Bosea sp. 685: one gene and its partner. The protein of the gene in region 2 interacts with the protein of the main gene of each other region in a pairwise test. Links are inferred from orthologs where the notes say so. Each region holds a gene or a part of one and is shown on either strand. Other genes may lie near its edges. The genes, in order: RMR04_RS01265 and RMR04_RS13705.

The links.
Region 1: the proteins of RMR04_RS13705 (region 2) and RMR04_RS01265 interact in binary tests that used the Escherichia coli proteins (3 or more experiments, as listed by UniProt). The link is inferred for Bosea sp. 685 from one-to-one orthologs.

Annotation. Positions count from the first base shown.
Region 1 is NZ_CP134779.1:47,150-55,395, reverse strand. The notes cover bases 4,626-8,091. They hold RMR04_RS01265 (2-oxoglutarate dehydrogenase E1 component), read right to left. Parts: upstream 7,784-8,091; coding sequence 4,826-7,783; downstream 4,626-4,825. Other genes in these bases: sucD (succinate--CoA ligase subunit alpha), read right to left, coding at 7,947-8,091; odhB (2-oxoglutarate dehydrogenase complex dihydrolipoyllysine-residue succinyltransferase), read right to left, coding at 4,626-4,771. In the rest of the region: bifunctional methylenetetrahydrofolate dehydrogenase/methenyltetrahydrofolate cyclohydrolase FolD, read left to right, coding at 67-927; RMR04_RS01290 (HepT-like ribonuclease domain-containing protein), read right to left, coding at 931-1,275; RMR04_RS01285 (nucleotidyltransferase family protein), read right to left, coding at 1,275-1,571; lpdA (dihydrolipoyl dehydrogenase), read right to left, coding at 1,620-3,017; RMR04_RS01275 (MAPEG family protein), read right to left, coding at 3,120-3,503; more of odhB, read right to left, coding at 3,533-4,625; more of sucD, read right to left, coding at 8,092-8,246. UniProt on the Escherichia coli protein: E1 component of the 2-oxoglutarate dehydrogenase (OGDH) complex which catalyzes the decarboxylation of 2-oxoglutarate, the first step in the conversion of 2-oxoglutarate to succinyl-CoA and CO(2).
Region 2 is NZ_CP134779.1:2,582,648-2,590,355, reverse strand. What follows is about bases 337-3,264. They hold RMR04_RS13705 (ABC-F family ATP-binding cassette domain-containing protein), read left to right. Parts: upstream 337-824; coding sequence 825-2,705; downstream 2,706-3,264. Other genes in these bases: RMR04_RS13700 (nuclear transport factor 2 family protein), read right to left, coding at 2,955-3,264; RMR04_RS13710 (hypothetical protein), read right to left, coding at 523-660; RMR04_RS13715 (methyl-accepting chemotaxis protein), read right to left, coding at 337-405. In the rest of the region: more of RMR04_RS13715, read right to left, coding at 1-336; more of RMR04_RS13700, read right to left, coding at 3,265-3,443; RMR04_RS13695 (hypothetical protein), read right to left, coding at 3,485-3,895; RMR04_RS13690 (DNA polymerase III subunit chi), read right to left, coding at 3,892-4,344; RMR04_RS13685 (leucyl aminopeptidase), read right to left, coding at 4,393-5,886; LPS export ABC transporter permease LptF, read left to right, coding at 6,047-7,237; LPS export ABC transporter permease LptG, read left to right, coding at 7,237-7,708. UniProt on the Escherichia coli protein: Genetic data indicate it may be involved in ribosome assembly or function.

The DNA of each region.
Region 1 (8,246 bases), 2.5 Mb from region 2 along the record:
GGCTTGTCGCCGCCGGGCCGATCGCGCATGAGAACGGCTCGCGGACGAGACGAGGATTGTCAGACCATGCCGGATCAGGCGCGCATCATCGATGGCAAGGCGGCGGCCGCCGCGCTCAGGGCCGAGATCGGCCGCGAGGTCACGGCGATCAAGGCGGAGCGTGGCCTCGTTCCCGGCCTGCATGTCGTGCTCGTCGGCGAGGATCCGGCAAGCCGGGTCTATGTCGCCTCGAAGGAAAAGCTCGCCGCCGAGATCGGCATGAACTCGGTCGCACATCGCCTGCCCACGGAGACCAGCGAAGCCGAACTCCTGGCCAAGATCGCCAGCCTGAACGCCGACGATGCGGTCGACGGCATCCTGGTGCAATTGCCGCTGCCCAAGCATATCGACACCGGCACGATCATCGATGCCATCGACCCCGCCAAGGATGTCGACGGCCTGCACCCAATCAATGCCGGCAAGCTCGCCGGCGGCAAGAACGGCCTCGTGCCCTGCACGCCGCTCGGCTGCATGCTGCTGCTGCGGCAGGTGCTGCCGACGCTTGCGGGGCTGGAGGCCGTCGTGATCGGCCGTTCCGAGCTCGTCGGCCGCCCCGTGGCGCAATTGCTGCTGCAGGCCGATTGCACGGTGACGATCGCCCATTCCCGCACGCGCGACCTCGCCGCCGTGGTGCGCCGCGCCGATATCGTGGTGGCCGCGGTCGGCCGGCCGCATTTCGTCAGGGGCGACTGGATCAAGCCCGGCGCGACCGTGATCGATGTCGGCATCAACCGCACGCCCGACGGCAAGCTGGTCGGCGATGTCGATTTCGCCGAAGCGATCAGCGTCGCCGGCGCGATCACCCCGGTGCCCGGCGGTGTCGGCCCGATGACGATCGCCTGCCTGCTGCGCAACACGCTGACGGCGTTCAGGGCAAGGCGGGGATAAGTCTCAGGCGCGCGAGCGCCGGAGCAGATCCTCGACCGCGGCGCGTAGAGCGGGCAGGTCGTCCATAACAATTGACCAGATCAGCGCCGGGTCGACGCGCCAATACTCATGCCTGATCCTGTTACCGATCGAGCGGACGTCACTCCAAGCAATCTCCGGTCGCATTTCAAGCAGTGCGTCCGGAAGATGGCGCACGGCTTCGGAAATGATCTCGAGCGACCGCTCCGTTCCCCGCTGCAGAAAGAGCGCTGTCGCAAAGGATGCTTGGGTATGGCCGACAAGCTCCTGCTCAATGAGCATGATTGCGTCGAGAATCTCCTCGATGACGACGTCGCTTCGACGCGCCATCAGAAGACTCGGATCGCTTCCCGTTCGATCTGCGCCCGGAGCTTGGGATGCAGGCTCGATCGCGTCGTCAGATCGACGGCAACGCCGAGTTCCTCCGTAAGAAAGCGCTGCATTCCCACGAGATCGAGCAGAGAGAATTTCCGGCCGGGCTCGATGTCGATGAAAATATCGATGTCGCTGTCGTCTCTCGCCTCGTTGCGAGCAGTCGAGCCATAGACGAACGCAGCCTGTGCGCCACGATCGCGCAAGGTTTTGGCACGGCAGACCAATTCGGCGGTGGCTCGATCACGGTTCATGCCCATATTTTACACCAAACAGGGCCGGAAGCGAATGACCACCGCCCCTCACATATGGATCTGACGCTTGTCCACGGCGAGGGCGGCTTCCTTGACCGCCTCGGCCAGCGTCGGATGCGCATGGCAGGTGCGGGCGAGGTCCTCGGCCGAGCCGCCGAACTCCATCAGCACCGTGACCTCGGCGATCAGGTCGCCGGCATGGGGGCCGATGATGTGGCAGCCGAGCACGCGGTCGGTCGCGGCATCCGCCAGGAACTTCACGAAACCCTCGGTATGGCGCATGGCGCGCGCCCGGCCATTGGCCGTGAAGGGGAACTTGCCGACCTTGTAGGCGACGCCCGCGGCCTTGAGCTCTTCCTCGGTCTTGCCGATCGCGGCGACCTCGGGAGCCGTGTAGACGATGCCGGGAATGGCATCGTAATTCACATGGCCGGCCTTGCCGGCAATGATCTCGGCAACCGCCATGCCCTCATCCTCGGCCTTATGGGCGAGCATCGGGCCGCGCACCACGTCGCCGATGGCGTAGATGCCGGCGACATTGGTCTTGAAATGATCGTCGATGATGACGCGGCCACGCTCGGTCGCGACGCCGGCCGCTTCCAGGCCGAGCCCGTCGGTGTTCGGGCGGCGGCCGATCGCGACCAGCACGATATCGGCCGAAAGTGTCTTGGCCTCGCCGCCCGCCGCGGGCTCGACCGTGACGGTCGCACCCTTCTTGGCCGTCTCGACCTTGGTGACCTTGGCGCTGAGCTGGAAGGTGAAGCCCTGCTTCTCCAGGATGCGCTGGAACTGCTTGGCGATCTCGCCATCCATGCCGGGCAGGATGCGGTCGAGATACTCGACCACGGTGACCTTGGCGCCGAGACGGCTCCAGACCGAGCCAATCTCGAGCCCGATCACGCCGGCACCGACCACGACCAATTCCTTGGGAACCGCGGTCAGCTCAAGCGCGCCGGTCGAGGTCACGACGGCCTTCTCATCGACGCTCACGCCCGGCAGGTTGGTGGATTCCGAGCCTGTCGCGATGACGATGGCCTTGGTCTCGAGTTCCTGCGTCTTGCCGTCCTCGGCGGTGACGACGACCTTGCCGGCCGCCGGGATCGAGGCCGTGCCGTGGAAGGGCTCGATCTTGTTCTTCTTCAGAAGGAAGGCGACGCCGTTGACGTTGGCGTCGACCGTCTCCTGCTTGTGGACCAGCATCTGCTTGAGATCGAGCTTGGGCGTGCCGACGACGACGCCGAGGCTCGGGAAGGTGTGGCTCGCCTCCTCGAACATCTCGGAGGCATGCAGCAGCGCCTTGGAGGGGATGCAGCCGACATTCAGACAGGTGCCGCCATGGGTCTTGCGCTTCTCCACCACGGCGACCTTGAGGCCGAGCTGGGCGGCGCGAATGGCTGCGACATAGCCGCCGGGGCCGGTTCCGATGACGACGAGATCGTAGGACATTTAATTTCTCTCGATGGATTCAGGCGAGGGATCGGGAAAGGAGCAGCGGCGCGCAGCGCGCGAGCCTATCCGTGACGGAGGACATGAACGTCTCCTTCCAGTTCAGCTGACCGCACGGACCGCCATCAGCAGGAGTCCGACGATGGATGCGATCCAGACCGCGGTGCGTAGATAGGGCACGCCGGCGAGGTAGAGAGGCAGGTAGATCACGCGTGCCGCCAGCCAGAGCAACGCGCCGGCGACGCCAATTCCATCCGCGCGCTGCAAGACGATCAGCAGCAGCGCCAGAAGCCCGAAGGCGGGGAATGTTTCGAGATAATTGCGGAAGGCCCGGTCGGCCCGCCCCGCGAAAACCCCGATGGGCTGACTGCCCTCGTCGCGCGCCCCGGTGTTCCAGGCCGAGCCCCGTTCGCGGGTAACGGACCTCACCTGCACGGCGAGATAAAGCAGCAGCAGAATGACGCTCGCGACGATCAGGATCGCCATCGCTGCGCCATCCCGCATGGCAAAGGTCCTCAGAGATCCAGCACGAGACGCGCCGGATCCTCCAGCGCTTCCTTGATGCGGACGAGGAAGGTCACAGCCTCCTTGCCGTCGATGATGCGGTGGTCGTAGGAGACCGCCAGATACATCATCGGGCGCGCCACGATCTGGCCGCCGACGACCATCGGGCGCTCCTGGATCTTGTGCATGCCCAGGATCGCCGATTGCGGCGCGTTCAGAATCGGCGTCGACATCAGCGAGCCGTAGACGCCGCCATTCGAGATGGTGAAGGTGCCGCCCTGCATGTCCTCGATCTTGAGGGCGCCGTCGCGCGCCTTCTTGCCGAGCACGCCGATCGCCTTCTCGACACCCGCGATCGAGAGCTGGTCGGCGTCGCGCACCACCGGCACGACCAGGCCCTTATCGGTGCCGACCGCGACCGCGATGTGGTAATAGTTCTTGTAGACGATGTCGGTGCCGTCGATCTCGGCATTGACGGAGGGGATCTCCTTCAGCGCCTGCACGCAGGCCTTCACGAAGAAGCCCATGAAGCCGAGCTTCACGCCATGCTTCTTCTCAAACACGTCCTTGTACTGGTTGCGCAGCGCCATCACCGCCGACATGTCCACCTCGTTGAAGGTGGTCAGCATCGCCGCCGTCGACTGAGCTTCCTTGAGGCGGCGCGCGATGGTCTGGCGTAGCTTGGTCATCTTGACGCGCTCTTCGCGCGAAGCATCGTCGGGAGCCGACGGGGCGCGAAGCTGGATCGGCGCAGCCGGGGCGGCAGGCGCAGGAGCCGGCGCCGCGGACCCCGCTGCGATCGCCGCCAGCATGTCGCCCTTGGTGACGCGGCCATCCTTGCCGGTCGCTGCGACATTCGCCGGGTCGACACCGCTCTCGGCCGCGAGACGGCTGACGGCAGGGCCTGAATCGGCGGCCTTCGTCGCGGCGACAGGCGCAGCAGCGGCGGCAGGCTTGGACGCCTCGGCAGCAGGAGCAGCCGCGGCAGGAGCCGGAGCGGCGGCCTTGCCGTCGCCAGCCGTGATCATGCCGAGCAGCGCGCTGACGCCGACCGTGTCGCCTTCCTTGGCGACGATCTCGCCGAGCACGCCGGCCGCCGGCGCGTTGACCTCGAGCGTGACCTTGTCGGTCTCCAGCTCGACCAAAGGCTCGTCGGCCTTCACTGCGTCGCCAGGCTTCTTGAACCACTTGCCGATCGTGGCCTCGGAAACGGATTCGCCGAGGGTGGGTACGCGGATTTCGGTCGCCATGTCAGGCCTCTGTTGGTGTCTTTGTCTGGCGTGTCGTGATGGGCGCTACTGGTGTCAGGCCGCGAAGGCTTCGTCCAGGAACGCGTTGAGCTGTGCGAGGTGCTTGGACATCAGGCCGGTCGCGGTTGCCGCCGAAGCCGGGCGCCCGACATAACGCGGCCGCTTCGACTTCACCCCGGCATGGCCCAGCACCCATTCGAGATAGGGCTCGACGAAGGTCCAGGAGCCCATGTTCTTCGGCTCCTCCTGGCACCAGACCACGTCGGCGCCCTTGAAGCGCGCCAGCTCCTGCGCCAGCGACTTCAGCGGGAACGGATAGAGCTGCTCGACGCGCATCAGATAGACGTCCTCGATACCGCGCTTCTCGCGCTCCTCCAGCAGGTCGAAATAGACCTTGCCCGAGCACAGCACGACGCGGCGGATCTTGGCGTCCTTGACCAGCTTGGTGGTCGAGCGGCCGCGCTCGGCATCGTCATGCAGCACGCGATGGAAGGTCGAGCCCTCGGCGAGCTCGGCGAGGTCGGAGACGCAGCGCTTGTGGCGCAGCAGCGACTTCGGCGTCATCAGGATCAGCGGCTTGCGGAAATCGCGCTTCAGCTGGCGGCGCAGGATGTGGAAATAGCTCGCCGGCGTCGAGCAGTTCGCCACCTGCATGTTGTCTTCCGCGCACATCTGCAGGAAGCGCTCCAGGCGGGCCGAGGAATGCTCAGGCCCCTGGCCCTCATAGCCATGCGGCAGCAGGCAGACGAGGCCCGACATGCGCAGCCATTTGCGCTCGCCCGACGAGATGAACTGGTCGAACAGCACCTGCGCGCCATTGGCGAAGTCGCCGAACTGCGCTTCCCAGCAGGTCAGCGCATTCGGCTCCGACAGCGTGTAGCCGTATTCGAAGCCGAGCACCGCCTCTTCCGAGAGCATCGAGTTGATGACCTCGTAGCGCGACTGACCCTCGCGGATGTGGTTCAGCGAGGTGTGACGACCCTCGGTCTCCTGGTCGATCAGCACGGAATGGCGTTGGCTGAAGGTGCCGCGCTCGCAATCCTGGCCCGAGAGCCGGACCGGATTGCCGTCGAGCAGCAGCGAGCCGAAGGCCAGCGCCTCCGCCGTCGCCCAATCGATACCCTGCCCGGTCTCGACCGCCTTGCGGCGGTTGTCGAGGAAGCGCTGGATCGTCTTGTGGACGTTGAAGCCGGGCGGAGTCGCCGTGACCTTCTCGGTGATCTCCTTGAGCACGGCGGCGGGAACGCCGGTCGCGCCGCGACGCGGATCGTCCTCGTCGGCGCGGATCGCCTTCATGCCGGCCCAGCGGCCATCGAGCCAGTCGGCCTTGTTCGGCTTGAAGGCCTGGCCCGCATCGAACTCGATCTCGAGCTTGGCCTTCCAGGCAGCGCGCGCCTCGTCGACCTCACCGGGTTGGATCACGCCCTCGGCCTCGAGCTTGGCGGAGTAGAGCTCAAGCGTCGTCTTGTGGCCGCGGATCTTGCGGTACATCAGCGGCTGGGTGAAGCCCGGCTCGTCGCCCTCATTATGGCCGAAGCGGCGATAGCAGAACATGTCGACCACGACCGGCTTGTGGAATTTCTGCCGGAACTCGATCGCGATCTTGGCGGCGAAGACGACGGCTTCGGGATCGTCGCCATTCACATGGAAGACCGGAGCCTCGACCATCTTCGCCACATCGGACGGATAGGGCGAGGAGCGCGAATAGCGCGGATAGGTCGTGAAACCGATCTGGTTGTTGACGATGAAATGCACGGAGCCGCCGGTGCGATGGCCCTTCAGACCGGACAGGCCCAGGCATTCCGCCACCACGCCCTGGCCGGCGAAGGCGGCATCGCCATGCAGCAGGAGCGGCAGCACCTTCGAGCGCTCGACGACATCGCCGAACTGGTCCTGCTTGGCGCGGACCTTGCCGAGCACGACGGGGTCGACGATCTCCAGATGCGACGGATTGGCGGTCAGCGAGACGTGGACATTGTTGCCGTCGAACTCGCGGTCGCTGGAGGCGCCGAGATGGTACTTGACGTCGCCCGAACCCTCGACGTCGTCAGGCGCGAAGGAGCCGCCCTTGAACTCGTGGAAGAGCGCGCGATGCGGCTTGCCCAGGACCTGGGTCAGCACGTTGAGGCGGCCGCGATGGGACATGCCGAAGACGATGTCACGCACGCCGAGCGCGCCGCCGCGCTTGATGATCTGCTCCAGCGCCGGGATCAGCGATTCAGCCCCATCGAGGCCGAAACGCTTGGTGCCGGTGTATTTCAGGTCGATGAACTTCTCGAAGCCCTCGGCCTCGACGAGCTTGTTCAGGATCGCCTTCTTGCCCTCGCGGGTGAAGGCGATCTCCTTGTCGGGGCCCTCGATCCGCTCCTGCAGCCATGCCTTCTGCTCCGGATCGGAGATATGCATGAACTCGATGCCGACCGTGCTGCAATAGGTCCGCTGCAGGATCGCGGTCATCTCGCGGATCGTGGCGAACTCCATGCCGAGCACGTTATCGATGAAGATCTTGCGGTCGAGATCAGCCTCGGTGAAACCAAAGGCGGCCGGCGAGAACTCCTCGGGATCGCGGGCCTGCTCGATGCCAAGCGGATCGAGCTTGGCGTGGAGATGGCCGCGCATGCGGTAGGCACGGATCAGCATGATGGCGCGCACGGAATCGCGCGTCGCCTGCTGCACGTCAGACGCGCTCAAGGCGGCGCCGGCGGCCTTGGCCTTGGCGCCGAGCTTGTCGGAGACGACCTTCTCGACCACGGCCCAGTTGCCGTCGAGCGCCGAGACCAGCTCGCCATTGGCATGGACCGGCCAGTTCGGCTTGGTCCAGGACGCGCCCTTGGCGTTCTGGATGATGGCCGAGCCTTCATCCTTCAGCCCGGCGAAGAAACCCTGCCACTGCTCGTCGACCGATTTCGGATCGGCCTGATAGCGGGCGTAGAGATCCTCGATATAGGCCGCGTTGCCGCCATAGAGGAAACCCGTCTGGGCGAGAGCCTCGTTGATGTCCTGGCGAGCCATGGTCTGTCCTGCCTTTTCCTGCCTACCGCTTCGTCATGCTCGGGCTTGACCCGAGCATCTCTTCATTTCGCCGTCATGGCCGGCCTCGAGCCGACCATCTCTCGGGGAGTTCCGTTGGTCACGAGATGGTCGGGACAAGCCCGACCATGACGCGCCGTCCGGATCAGCCCTTCAACACGTCGACCAAGGTCTTTCCAAGGCGCGCCGGCGAGGGCGAGACCCGGATGCCGGCCGCTTCCATGGCCGCGATCTTGTCTTCCGCGCCGCCCTTGCCGCCTGAGATGATCGCGCCGGCATGGCCCATGCGACGTCCCGGAGGCGCCGTGCGACCGGCGATGAAGCCGACCATCGGCTTAGCTCGGCCGCGCTTGGCTTCGTCCTTGATGAACTGCGCCGCGTCCTCTTCCGCCGAGCCGCCGATCTCGCCGATCATCACGATCGAGGTCGTCTTCTCGTCGGCCAG
Region 2 (7,708 bases):
GTAGATGTCGGCATAGCCGAACTGCTTCAGGATCGCGGAGTAGGTCTCGTGGATCGCAACATGGCGCCAGGAATAACCATGCTTGTGATCCTGGCCGGTCCGCGCCGCGCGCTCGGATGAAGATAGCGAACCATCCCCTTGATAATAGGACAGAATGGCGCTCCGGTCATAAGCGCCCAACTCCATCCATTTGCCGATCTCGTCCAGCATCGTGACCGTATAGGCACTGCGCGCCTGCACCGAGAGCTCGGAGCGGATCTGCAGCCAGCGCCGCTCGATCGCCTTGGCATGGCTTTCGGCGAGAATATCAAGGCGCTCGCGCACCGCTTCGCGGGTCCATTGCTGAACGGCAAAATAGGCCGACCCTCCCACCGCGAGCGCAGCGAGGCATGCCAGGCCGAGCATGGCAGCAGGAAGCCTGAATCTCAGACTGAACAAGCGTCCTGGCCCCCGCAGCGACACCAATAATGGTCCCGGCTGAATAAACCCGTCCGCGTTAACTTTCGCTGAAGGGGCTCGCGATCAGGACAATGGCAGCCAGGATAGCGGCAGCAATGCCGCAGCCGCGGCGGCACTGCCGACGATCACCGACGTCAGGGCTATCAGGATAGATGCGACCGAGACATGGCGCCGGCCGGCAAAACTGAAATTGAGCTGCATGGGATGCTCTGGGCGAATCGAATGATGTTCGACTTACTTTGCGTGAGGGCGCCGCCGGGCCGCGGAAAGGCGAGACCGTGGCGAAACCGTGACGGCGTCCGGCGAACAGCCTCTAGGCGCGTTTGACGATTGCTTTAGGGGCGAATTCCCGCCTAAACCGCCGCATGCTCACGATCAACGACATTACCTACAGGCTCGGTGAACGGCTTCTGCTCGATCACGCCAGCGCCTCGCTTCCCGATGGTTCGCGCGTCGGCCTGGTCGGCCGCAACGGCACCGGCAAGACCACGCTCTTCCGCATCATCACCGGCGATCTTTCGCCGGAAGGCGGCAGCATCAGCCTGCCCAAGGGGCGGCGCATCGGCGGCGTCGCGCAGGAGGCGCCCGGCGGTCCGGAAACGCTGATCGAGGTCGTCCTCGCCGCCGACACGGAGCGCGCGGCCCTGATCAAGGAGTCCGAGACCGCCAAAGACCCGCATCGCATTGCCGAGATCGAAACCCGGCTTGCCGATATCAACGCCCATTCCGCGCCGGCCCGCGCCGCGACCGTGCTGCACGGCCTCGGCTTCGACGAGGCGGCGCAGCAGCGCCCCTGCTCGGATTTCTCCGGCGGCTGGCGCATGCGCGTCGCACTCGCCGCCGTGCTGTTCTCGGAGCCCGACCTGCTGCTCCTCGACGAGCCGACAAACTATCTCGATCTCGAAGGCACGCTCTGGCTTTACGATTATCTCGAGCGCTACCCGCACACCGTGCTCGTCGTCAGCCATGACCGCGAATTGCTCGACACCTGCGTCGACCACATCCTGCATCTCGACCAGGGCAAGCTGACGATCTATCGCGGCGGCTACACCTCATTTGCCAGGCAGCGCGCCGAAAAGCAGATGCAGCTTTCGAAGGCCAAGGAGAAGCAGGACGCCGAACGCAAGCATCTCCAGGCCTTCGTCGACCGCTTCAAGGCCAAGGCCTCGAAGGCGCGCCAGGCGCAGTCGCGCGTCAAGCGGCTGGAGAAGATGGAATCGATCGCAACGATCGTCGATCGCGACGTTCAGCCCTTCAGCCTGCCGGGCCCCGAGCGGCCGCTCTCGCCCCCGATGATCGTGCTGGACAACGCCAGCGCCGGTTATGGCGACCGCACCGTGCTGTCGAAGCTCAACCTGACGCTCCTGCCCGACGACCGCATCGCGCTGCTCGGCTCGAACGGCAACGGCAAGTCGACCTTCTGCAAGCTGATCGGCGGCAGGCTGCCACCGCTCTCGGGCACGATGCGGAAATCATCGAAGCTGGAGACGGCCTATTTCGCCCAGCACCAGCTCGACGAATTGCGGCTGGAGGACACGCCGGTCGCGCACTTACGTGATCTGATGCCGGACGCACCCGAAGCCAAGGTGCGCTCCAAGGCTGCGCAAATCGGCTTCCCCGCGAGCAAGGCCGAGACGCCGGTGAAGAACCTGTCCGGCGGCGAGAAGGCCCGGCTGATGCTGGGGCTCGCGGCCTTCGGCGGCCCGCATCTCTTGATCCTCGACGAGCCGACCAACCATCTCGACATCGACAGCCGCACCGCGCTGGTCAACGCGATCAACGACTATCCCGGCGCGGTCATCCTGGTCAGCCATGATCGCTTCCTGATCGAATCCTGCGCCGACCGGCTCTGGCTGGTGGGCGACGGCACGGTCAAGAACTTCGATGGCGACATGGAGGATTACCGCAGCTTCGTCCTCGGCACGGCAAAGGCAGCCAAGCGCGAGAAATCGACGGCTGAAGCAAGCTCGCCAGGCAACGCCAAGGCTGAAGAGCGCAAGGGCGCAGCGGTCAAGCGCGTCGCCCAAGGCCCACTGCGGCAGAAGCTCAACCTCGCCGAGGCGAAGATCGCCAAGCTGACCGGACTGATCGAGAAAGTCGACGGCGTGTTGGGCAACGGCTCGGCGTTCGCCCGCGATCCCGACAAGGCGCGCATCCTGTCGCGGCAGCGAGCGGAGCTCGCCGAAGCGCTGGCCGCTGCCGAAGAAGAATGGTTGGGACTGAGCGAGGAGTTGGAGAACGCCTGACCTCGAAGGGCTTGGTCACGGCTCCTTCGACAAGGGCCGCCGGATCGGCTCGGCCTCGTTTTCGGGCAGGCGGGTCAGGATGATGCGCGTCGTATAATTGCCGTGGCGCCAGCCCGCTTGCTGGCACTCAAGTCACCGACCATCGCCGTCGTAGCGCGATACGGATCGTTCAGACGCAAGGCCCGGCAAGCGATTCGGCTCGCCGGAGATGCACCCGATCAGAGAATAATCGCTTCTGCTGCCGTATCGTCAATTCCTGACGGGCTTCAGCGCCGGATCCCAATGCTCGACGATCTTGCCGTCCTTGACCCGGAACAGATCGAACCAGTAGCTGTCATAGGTCTTCAACTCATCGCCGGGCTCTGCCCGGCTGCGACGCATCACGAGCTGGACGAGATCGCCCTGCGTCACGACGGCTACGAACTCGGTCGCGATGATCGCAGTAGTGGATTTGGGGTTCGGCCAGATCTTCGAGAAGTACGCGTTGAACCCAGCCAACCCACTCGCCACATTGGGATTGTGCTGGATGTAGTCGTCGGCGAGATAGTCCTTCGCCCTGGTCCAGTCCTGCGCGTCGAAGACCTTGGACCAGAAGTCGAGGACGAGCGCCTTATTGGCGGCTTCGGCTTGCGACAATTGCGAGACCGTCTGCGCCAAAGCGGTCCGCGGCATGGTCGAAAGCAGGGCAAGGCCCGTCATGGCGACGGCTGCAAGACGAAGGATCGATGACCGCCGCATATCCTGGTTCCTGCTCCCGATGCGGGAATACGCCGAAGAGGTCAGCCCTGCCCGGGCTTCACGATCCGGCTCAGCCGGTTGTCGGTGAACATATAGATCTCGCGGCCGCCGGGCTCGGAATAGAGCACCTGTACCTCGCGCTGGCCCTTGCCGCTGTCGCCGATCAGCACATCGGTCGGGCGTGCGCCCTTAAGCTTGACCAGCTCGCATTCGGTGATGCCTTCCGCGATCTGCGGCGGCAAGGGGCGCGTCGAGGGATCGAGCGAGACATCGGCGCTGCATTCGCCGTCTGCGGTCAATTGCGCTTCCTGAGTCGAGACGCGTGCCGTGGCGCTGCTCGTTGTCGCGGTGGTGCGCCCGCCATTGGACTCCGAGGTGAAGGCGAACCCGCCCATATCGACGGAACATCCGCCCAGAGCGGCGGCGCAAACGAGCAGGACAGGCAATTTCACGCTTTTTTCTCCCAGCGGCCGGCCTCGTCCTGCTGCCAGTAGCTGGCGCTGGCGCCTGAGGCCCGAACCGACTTCCAATCCTCGCGCGCCGCTGCCAGCGCGTCGGGATCGTCACCATCGAAAATCAACACGACGCGCTCGTAGTCCTGCAATGCGTCGGGAATGCGGACACCCTCCGCACAGATACGAACCTGCGCCGCGTTGGGGTTATGCGCCTTCGTCGTCAGCACGATCGGATTCGCCGCCGCATCGGCCTCGGCTGCCGTGACGTGAGGCAGGAAGCTCTCGTCGGAATAGGTCCAGAGATGATCGTCGAGCGCGCTGAGACGCTCCGGGCTGGATAACTCGACCACGACCTTCTGCCCGCGCGAAACCGCCCGATCGAGAATCGTCGGCAGGACCTGTTCGAGCGGGCGCGATTGCAGATGGAAGAACAGGATTTCCGGCATGAAAGCCCTTCTTTCCAAAATATTGCGGACATGATCTCCGGAATCGAATCAGCCTTCGTAATGCTCAGCCACCAGACGGTCGAGCAGGCGCACGCCCCAGCCCGAGCCCCAAGAGCGATTGGTCTCGGTATTGGGCGAACTCATGCCCGTGCCGGCAATGTCGAGATGCACCCAGGGGGTGTCGTTGACATGGCGCTGCAGGAACTGAGCGGCGGTGATCGAGCCGCCATAGCGCCCGGCCGAGTTCTTCATGTCGGCGAATTTCGAATCGATCATCTTGTCATAGGCCGGGCCCAGCGGCATGCGCCAGACCGCCTCGCCGGTCGCCTTTCCGGCGGTGCTCAGCCGCTCCGACAGCTCGTCATTATTGGAGAACAGGCCGGCGTGTTCCTGCGCCAGGGCAACCAGGATCGCGCCGGTCAGCGTCGCGAGATTGATCATGAATTTCGGCTTGAACTGGTCTTGCGTGTACCAGAGCACATCGGCCAGCACGAGGCGGCCTTCCGCATCGGTGTTGATGATCTCGATGGTCTGGCCCGAGAGCGAGGTGACGATGTCGCCGGGGCGCTGGGCATTGCCGTCAGGCATGTTCTCGACGAGGCCGATCACGCCGATGGCGTTGACCTTGGCTTTGCGGGCGGCGAGCGCATGCATCAGCCCGGTGACGCAGGCCGCGCCCGCCATGTCGCCCTTCATGTCCTCCATGCTGGCGCCGGGCTTGAGTGAGATGCCGCCAGTGTCGAAGGTTACGCCCTTGCCGATGAAGGCGACAGGCTGGACGCCGGACTTCGCGCCATTCCAGCGCATCACCACGACGCGACTTTCGCGGCGCGAGCCCTGGCCGACGGCGAGAAGGGCGCGCATGCCGATCTTCTTCAACTGCTTCTCGTCGAGGACCTCGACCTCGACGCCGAGTTTCTCGAGCTTGGCGGCGCGATCGGCGAACTCTTCGGGGTAGAGAACATTGGGCGGCTCGTTGACGAGGTCGCGCGCCAGTTCGACGCCGCCTGCGATCGCCTCGCGCGCCTTCAAGGCTTTCTTGAGCGCAGCAGGGTCAGACGCCCGTAGCGTCACCGTAAGCGGCTCGGCTTCGTCCTTGTCCTTTGTCTTGGTCTTGTAGCGATCGAAGGCATAAGCGCGCAGCCGCATCCCAAGCGCGATGTCCGCGGCCTGGTCGGCCGTCGGCTCACCCTCCGGCAGGACCAGAATCACATCAGCGCTGCGGCCATGACCCAGGCGCCCGGCGATGGCGCCGCCAAGCTTGGCGAAATCGAGCTTGCCGCGCTCTGCTTCCGGGCCGACACCGATGGCGATCAGGCGCTCGTAGCCGGCGCCGTCAGGGGCCAGCAATGTCAGCCCCGACAGCGCCTTGCCTTTGAAGCGCTCGGCCGCGGCAGCGCGCGCGAGCAGGCTGTGGGCGCCTTCGCCGAGCCATTCCTCGGCCGCCTTCGGCGGCGTCAGCGCATCCGATACCAGAATCACGAGATCCTGACCGGAGATTGCGTTCAGGGCTTTGACCTCGAGCTTCAGGCGCTGCGACATGACGGGCTCACGATTTAGGGATTGGGGCGTCGGGAAGGGCGAAACGAGACGAACACAAACGATTCCCGTTTGCGCCTTGATTGCGCCTATACCATAGGGTGAGTTCGTCGAACCGTCCAAGGGAGCGCTTGCCTCCCAGCCTCGCATCGGAATCAGAAGCTTGTTCCTTAAGCGCCTCGACCGCTACATCCTGAAGATCGCGACGGTCGCGGCCATCGTCCTACTTGTCGGGCTGACGAGCGTGATCTGGGTCACGCAGGCCCTGCGCGAGGTCGATCTGATCACCGGCAAGGGCCAGACGGTCCTGATCTTCTTCACCGTCACGCTGCTTTCGCTGCCGGCGCTGGTCGCAGGCATCGCGCCGGTCGCGCTGTTCATGGCGACGCTCTACACGCTGAACCGGTTGAACAGCGATTCCGAATTGATTGTGATGAACGCGGCCGGCGTCGCGCCCCATCGCCTGACGCGGCCCTTCATCGTCCTGACGATCGCGACATCCCTGATCGTCTGCTGGATGACGCTGTCGGTGATGCCGGCGGGATTTCGCATGCTGCGCGACCTGATCACGCTGATCCGCGCCGATTTCGTCGCGAACGTGGTCAAGGAGGGCCAGTTCGTCTCGCTCGATTCGGGCGTGACCTTCCATTACCGCGAGAAATCGGGCGACGCGCTTGTCGGCATCTTCATGCAGGACAGGCGCGATCCGAAGCAGCCTTCGATCTATATCGCTGAGCGCGGACGCACCGTCGACGTCGACGGCAACAGCTTCCTGATGCTGGAAAAGGGCACGATCCAGCGCGAGAATCGCCAGGACACGACCTCGATCATCTCGTTTCAGCGCTATGCGCTCAACCTGTCGGCCCTGTCGGGCGATCCGACGGGAGGCTCCGGCGAAGGCGATGGCGACAAGGTCACCTACAAACCGCGGGAGCGCTCGACCTGGGCGCTGCTGAACCAGGACCCCAATGAGAGCTATTACAAGCTCCAGGAGGGGCGTTTCCGCGCCGAACTGCACAACAGGCTGTCGGCGCCGCTCTATCCGATCGCCTTCATGCTGATCGCGTTCGCGGCGATCGGCGAGGCCCGCACCACGCGTCAGGGCCGCGCGGTCGCGCTCCAATCCGCCATCCTCATCGTCAGCGCGACGCGCATCGGCGCTTACGCCGCCTGGACAGCGAGCGTCAGATCAAGCTTCGCGGTCTGGTTGCTCTATATCCTGCCGCTGGCCGCCATCATCATTTCGGTCTCGTTGATCGTCTTCGGCCAAAGGCTGCGGCCTTTCCTGGGACGCCTCACGGCGCCCTTGTTCGCGCCGTTCAACCTGCTCGCAGCAAGGCTTCGGCGCGCCTAATGCTTCTGATCTCGACCTTTGGCCGCTATCTGACAAAGCGGTTCGCACGCGCCATCCTCGGCGTCTTCAGCACGTTCTTCTTCCTGATCGGAACGCTCGACTTCGTCGAGCTGATGCGGCGCGCGGGCGATTCGCCCATCGCCACGACACCGCTGATCATCCAGCTCGCGCTCTACCGCGCACCGGCGGTCGCCGAACAGATTTTTCCGTTCGCGGCACTGTTTGGCGGCATGTTTGCGCTGCTGACGCTGAGCCGGAAGCTCGAACTCGTCGTCGCGCGCTCCGTCGGCGTCTCGGCCTGGCAATTCCTGCAGCCCGCGGCTCTCGTGGCCGTGGTCATCGGGCTGGTCTCGATCCTGGTCTATAATCCCGTGGCGGCCGAGTTGAAGCGCAAGGCCACCGCGCTCGAACTGCGGCTGTTCGCCCGCACCGGCCAGACGGCCAGCGGCCAGGATATCTGGATGCGGCAAC